DNA from 2 places in the Stenotrophomonas sp. NPDC077420 genome. Region 1 is predicted to be linked to the other one. Evidence: predicted binding sites of a transcription regulator. Region 1 holds the regulator's gene; the other holds the start of a gene.
The links. Region 1 encodes HrcA, which represses chaperone genes, less so after heat shock. Its sites were predicted from a motif close to TTNGCACTCNNNNNNNNNGAGTGCNAA; they were not measured.
Positions count from the first base shown of each region.

Region 2: a site for HrcA is predicted at 1,838-1,864, ahead of ACIGII_RS07020 (co-chaperone GroES). Genes of this name have one in related genera too.

Region 1 is NZ_JBITVZ010000006.1:108,189-111,601, reverse strand. It holds gene dnaK (molecular chaperone DnaK) at 1-608, opposite strand, end outside; gene grpE (nucleotide exchange factor GrpE) at 738-1,253, opposite strand; gene hrcA (heat-inducible transcriptional repressor HrcA) at 1,336-2,403, opposite strand; gene recN (DNA repair protein RecN) at 2,529-3,413, shown strand, end outside.
Region 2 is NZ_JBITVZ010000005.1:110,365-113,777, forward strand. It holds gene groL (chaperonin GroEL) at 1-1,407, opposite strand, end outside; gene ACIGII_RS07020 (co-chaperone GroES) at 1,504-1,791, opposite strand; gene ACIGII_RS07025 (endonuclease) at 2,094-3,413, shown strand, end outside.

The sequences.
Region 1 (3,413 bases):
TCGAAGGTGCCGCCGCCCAGGTCGTACACGACGATCTTGCGGTCCTTGCCGTCGCCCTTGTCCAGGCCATAGGCCAGGGCCGCAGCGGTCGGCTCGTTGATGATGCGCTTCACTTCCAGGCCGGCGATGCGGCCGGCGTCCTTGGTCGCCTGGCGCTGGCTGTCGTTGAAGTAGGCCGGCACGGTGATCACGGCCTCGGTGACGGTCTCACCCAGGAACGCTTCGGCGGTCTTCTTCATCTTCTCCAGCACGCGGGCGGAGATTTCCTGCGGCGCCATCTTCTTCGCGTCGCTGGTCTGCACCCAGGCGTCGCCGTTGTCGTGGGCCAGGATGCCGTAAGGCACGTGCGCGATGTCCTTCTGGACTTCAGCGTCGGTGAACTTGCGGCCGATCAGGCGCTTGACGGCGTAGAAGGTGTTCTTCGGGTTGGTCACGGCCTGGCGCTTGGCCGAGGCGCCGACCAGCACTTCGCCGTCCTTGGTGTAGGCGACGATGGAAGGCGTGGTGCGGTCGCCCTCCGCATTTTCGATGACGCGGGCCTTGCCGCCGTCCATGATCGCCACGCACGAGTTGGTGGTGCCGAGGTCGATACCAATGATCTTGCCCATGGGGGAGACTCCTGAAAAGTGGGAAACATCCGGCCGCTGCCGGGTTATGAATGGGATGTGTGGGACGCTGCTGTCACTTTCAAGCCACCTGTCGAACACAGTGTCCGATGCTGGCGAAACGCGTTCAGGTCAGTCCCGTGCGACCACGACCAGGGCCGGGCGCAGCAGGCGATCGTTGAGCAGGTAGCCCTTCTGGAACACCTGGACCACGCTGCCCGGCGCCGCACCCGGGGCGTCGACCTGGCTGATCGCCTGGTGGTGCTCCGGGTTGAAGGTCTGGCCGGTCGGGTCCAGCAGGGTCAGGCCGTTGTCGGCAGCTACCTTCAACAACTGCTTGTAGGTCAGTTCCAGGCCTTCGCGCAGCGGGCTGGGCTCGGCGCCGGCGGCATTCAGGCCGGCGTCCAGGCTGTCGAACACCGGCAGCAGTTCGCCCAGCAGCTTTTCGTTGGCGAAGCGGCGCGCCTGGTCGACGTCGCGGGCCACGCGCTTGCGCTGGTTGTCCAGGTCGGCGCGCTCACGCAGCGACTCGGACCGGAGCAGCGCCACTTCGTTGTGCAGGGCGTCGAGCTGCTGCTGCAGGGTATCGCCCGTGGCGGCGTCGCCGGCCGGGGTCTGGGATGCGATATCAGGCTGATCTTGGTTCATTTCCGGATCCTTGGCGGTGACTCTCCGCCTCCACCCACCCCTATGTGGGCGGCCGGACCCGATTCAAGAGCCAGGGCGCGCGTTATGTGCGATCCCGGGACAATCCGCCCCCGGCCGGCACATCCAGGGCCGCGCCCAGCACCTGGGCGGTGGCCTCCACCAGCGGAATCATGCGGTCGTAGGCCATCCGCTTGGGGCCGATCACCCCCAGCACGCCCAGCACCTGGCCCCCGGCCGAATAAGGCGCGGTCACCAGCGAGACGTTCTCCAGCGGCATCACCCCGGTCTCCTCGCCAATGAAGATGCGCACGCCCGGGGCCTGGATGGTGCGCTCCAGCAGCTGCAGGATCTCGCGCTTGCTGGCGAACAGGTCGAACAGTTCGCGCAGCCGGTCCAGGTCGGACAGGTCCTGCACGCCCATCAGCCGGGTCTGACCGGCCAGCACCATGTCGTCGGCGGGCGGGGCCATGGCCTGTTCGGCCAGTTCCACGCTGTGCGCCAGCAGCTGTTCCATCTCCGAGCGCGCCTGGCGCAGCTCGATCAGCAGCGTGGAACGGATGTCGGCCAGCGGGCGACCGGCGCAATGGGCGTTGAGGTAATTGGCCACCTTTTCCAGCTCGGCCGGCTCCCAGCTGCGGCGCGGCTCGATCACCCGGTTCTGCACTTCGTTGTCGGCAAACACCAGGATCGCCAGGACCCGGCGCGCGTCCAGCGCCACGAAATCGATGTGCCGGAAGGCGAACTGCTCGCGCCGCGGCGCGCCGACCACGCCGACGAAGTGGCTCATCGCCGACAACAGTTCCGACGCGCTGCCCAGCAGCGCCTGGGTGCCGGCCCCGGTGGACAACTCGCTGCGCAGGCGGTTCAGCTCGCCCTCGCCCGGCGGCTGCATCTTGACCAGGCTGTCCACGAACACCCGGTAGCCGTGCGCGGTGGGCACGCGCCCGGCCGAGACATGCGCCGAGCTGAGCAGGCCCAGGTCTTCCAGGTCGCCCAGGATGTTGCGGATGGTGGCCGCGCTCACGTCCAGCCCGGCCAGGCGCGCCAGGGTCTGCGAGCCCACCGGTTCGCCGTCCTGGATGTGGCGCGCGATCAGCGTCCGCAGCAGGTGGCGGGCGCGCGGCGCGAGATGGGGCGCGGAAGGGTGCATGGAATCAACCTGTGAGACGCGACAGTGGATAATGGCAGGGCGACGCCCCGGCGAGGGATCGGGGATTGCCGATTGGAGCTGCCCGCCGCCCATGCTAGCGTTGCGCGGCTCAAGAACCCAACACCATGCTCAGACATCTATCGATCAAGGATTTTGCCGTCGTCCGCGCCACCGAACTGGAGTTCGGGCCGGGCATGACCGTGGTTTCGGGCGAGACCGGCGCCGGCAAGTCGCTGATGGTCGACGCGCTGGGCTTCCTGTCCGGCCTGCGCGCCGACAGCGGCGTGGTCCGCCACGGTGCCGCGCGCGCCGAACTGTCGGCCGAGTTCGCGCCGACCGACGACGCCCCGGCGCGGCGCTGGCTGCGCGACAACGAACTGGATGACGACGACCAGTGCCAGCTGCGCCGCATCATCCGCGCCGACGGCGGCTCGCGCGCCTGGATCAACGGGCGCCCGGTGACCCTGTCGCAGCTGACCGAACTGGCCGGCATGCTGGTCGAGATCCACGGCCAGCACGAGCAGCAGGCGCTGCTGGCACGGCCCTCGCAGCTCGCCCTGCTCGATGCCTTCGCGCGCAATGACGCCGAACGCGCCCGGGTCCGGCAGGCCGCCGCGCGCTGGCAGGCGCTGGTCGACGAAGCCGAGGCGCTCTCGCGCCAGGGCGATGTCAGCGACCGCATCGGTTTCCTCGAACACCAGCTGGGCGAGCTGCAGCGCGAAGACCTTGAACCGGCGTCGATCATCGCGCTGGGCAGCAGCCACCGCCGCCAGGCCCACGCAGGCGCACTGGTCAGTGCGTGCGACGTGGCCGCCGCCCGGCTCAACGGCGACGACGAGGTCTCGGTGCTGCAGCTGCTGCAGCAGACCCGCCACGACCTGTCGCGGGTGGCCGAACATGACGCCCGCCTGGGCGAGGTGGACGCGCTGCTGGACAGCGCGGTCATCCAGCTGCACGAAGCGCTGGCCCTGCTGGACCGCGTGCACGACGACCTGGACGCGGACCCGGAG
Region 2 (3,413 bases), on a different contig from region 1:
GACCTTGTTCACGATCACCGACGGCTCTTCGCCGGCGTTGGCGACGATTTCGCGCAGCGGGGCTTCCATCGCGCGCAGGGCGATCTGGATGCCGTGGTTCTGGTCTTCGTTGGCGCCCTTCAGGCCGGCCAGCGCGGTGACCGCACGGACCAGGGCCACACCGCCGCCCGGCACCACGCCTTCTTCGACCGCTGCACGGGTCGCGTGCAGGGCGTCGTCGACGCGGTCCTTCTTTTCCTTCATTTCGATTTCGGTCGACGCGCCGACCTTGATCACGGCAACACCGCCGGCCAGCTTGGCCACGCGTTCCTGCAGCTTTTCACGGTCGTAGTCCGACGAGGTGTCTTCGATCTGGGTCTTGATGCGGGCCACGCGCGATTCCACGGCAGCCTTGTCGCCCAGGCCGTCGATGATCGTGGTGTTTTCCTTGGAAACCTGCACCTTCTTGGCGCGGCCCAGGTCGTTGATGGTCGCCTTTTCCAGCGACAGGCCGATCTCTTCGGAGATCACGGTGCCACCGGTCAGCACGGCCATGTCTTCCAGCATCGCCTTGCGACGGTCGCCGAAGCCCGGCGCCTTGACGGCCACGACCTTGACGATGCCACGGATGGTGTTGACCACCAGGGTGGCCAGCGCTTCGCCTTCGACTTCCTCGGCCACGATCAGCAGCGGCTTGCCAGCCTTGGCGACGCCTTCCAGCACCGGCAGCAGGTCGCGCACGTTGGAGATCTTCTTGTCGTGCAGCAGGATGTACGGATCATCCAGGTCGGCAGTCTGCGACTGCTGGTTGTTGATGAAGTACGGGGACAGGTAGCCGCGGTCGAACTGCATGCCCTTGACCACGTCCAGCTCGTTTTCCAGGCCCGAGCCTTCTTCAACGGTGATCACGCCTTCCTTGCCGACTTCCTTCATCGCTTCGGCGATGATGTTGCCGATCGACTCGTCCGAGTTGGCCGAGATCGTGCCGACCTGGGCAATGGCCTTGTCGTCAGCGGTGGGCTTGGAGATGTTCTTCAGCTCGGCGACGGCGGCCACCACGGCCTTGTCGATACCGCGCTTGAGGTCCATCGGGTTCATGCCGGCGGCAACGGCCTTGGCGCCTTCGCGGATCAGGGCCTGGGCCAGCACGGTGGCGGTGGTGGTGCCGTCACCGGCGTCATCATTCGTACGCGAGGCGACTTCCTTCACCATCTGCGCGCCCATGTTCTCGAACTTGTCGGACAGTTCGATTTCCTTGGCGACGGACACGCCGTCCTTGGTGATGGTCGGGGCGCCGAAGCTCTTCTCGAGCACGACATTGCGGCCCTTCGGGCCCAGGGTGGCCTTGACGGCATTGGCGAGAACGTTGACGCCGCGCACCATGCGCGAACGGGCGTCTTCACCGAAACGAATTTCCTTGGCAGCCATTGCGATTACCTTTTCTGTAGAGCCACGCCAGGCGTGGCTGAATCAATAGGGGATGTGCAGAGCCGGGCGCTGCCCGGCTGAACGAGCGACGCGGTCTCAGCCAACGATGGCGAGGATGTCGTCTTCGCGCAGCACCTTGTATTCCACGCCTTCACTCTTGTAGCTGCTGCCGGCGTACTGGCCGTAGATGACCTTGTCACCCACCTTCAGCGACGGCTGGCGCACGCTGCCGCTGTCCAGCGGCTTGCCCGGGCCCACGGCCACGACTTCACCCTTGGTCGACTTTTCCTTGGCCGAGTCCGGAATGACGATGCCGCCGGCGGAAATTTCGTCGGCTTCGATCGGCTTGACCACAACGCGGTCGTGAAGCGGCTTGATGTTCATGTGGGACCTCTTAAGTTATTGATTGGTCTGAAAAAGTCCGGCGATGTTAGCACTCACCCAGGGTGACTGCCAGCGTCGCTCGCGAAAAAACCCGCCATGCGGGACAGGGCAGAGATGGAGGCCTGCCCTGCCCTTTCAAGGGGGTGCATGCAAATTTCCCTCCCAGCGCCGGACGCCTCGGCAGCATTCGCCAAATTCTTGACGCACGTCCCAGTGTGGCGTGTCCAGATGGGCATATCGATAGATGTGTCATATGGATTGGCTAGATTCACTCGGCAAAACCCAATCACAAGGAGACGTAGATGAGGTTGCTCACACCGCTGTCCCTGGGGTGCCTGTTGGCGCTGGCGACCAGCCCGGCCCAGGCCGACGTATTCATCAATGAACTGCATTACGACGACAGCACCGCGGCCGGCGATGTCGGCGAAGCGATCGAGGTGGTCGCCACCGGCGGCGAAGACCTCGCCGCCTACACCGTGTACCTGTACAACGGCAGCACGCCCTCGGCCGCCACGGTCTACGCCAGCAACCCGGTGCCCGTCGGCACCGCCGCCAGCTGCGGCAAGGCCAGCATCGCCACCGTCACTTACCCCACCAATGGCCTGCAGAACGGCGCCAACGACGGCATCGCCCTGGTCGACGGCAGCGGCAAGGTGGTCCAGTTCATCAGCTACGAAGGCACGGTCACCGCCGCCGCCGGCCCTGCCGCCGGACTGACCAGCCAGAACATCCCGGTCAGTGAAACCAACAGCACCGCGCCGGGCACCTCGCTGCAGCTCACCGGCAGCGGCAGCCAGTACGCCCACTTCACCTGGGCGGCTTCGGCCGCGCAGACCTTCGGTGCCTGCAACAACGGCCAGGCCTTCAACGGCGGTGGCGGCACCGGTCCGAACACCCCGCCTTCGGTACGCACGACCACGCCGGAGCAGGGCGCCACCACGTTCCCGGCCGCGGCTGATCTGGCGGTGACCTTCAGCGAGAACGTCACCGTTAGCAGCGGTGCCTTCGTGCTCAGCTGCGGCCAGTCCGGCAGCGTGCCGCTGACCCATGCCGGCAGCGGCACGACCTTCACCCTGTCCACCGACACCGCGCTGGTCGCCGGTGAAGCGTGCCGGTTCGACATCCGTGCGGCCCGGATCAAGGACGCGCAGGGGGCCCGGCCGGCCGCCGACACGCGCATCGCGTTCAACGTGGCCGCCGGCGGTGGCGGCGATCCGGGTCCCGACCCGGGCCCGGGCAGCTACTACGCGAAAGTGAACACCTCCAGCCCCAGCCAGCTGCGCTGCTCGCTGCACGCCACCATCAAGGGCCACACCGCGTATCCCTACAGTGGCTCGGGTACCAGCACCTGGACCATCCTGGAGATTGCCGACGAGGATCCCAACAACAGCGGCAGGATCCTGGACGCCTACCGCAACCGCAGCTATGCCAAGGTCAGCGACCGCGCGGGCACCGGCAGCGGCCTGACCTACAACCGCGAGCACACCTGGCCGAATTCACTGGGTTTTGCCAGTACCACCGGCGACAAGGGTCTGCCGTACGCGCCCTACACCGACACCCACATGCTGTACCTGTCCGACACGCAGTGGAATGCCGATCGCGGCAACAAGCCGTTTGCCAAC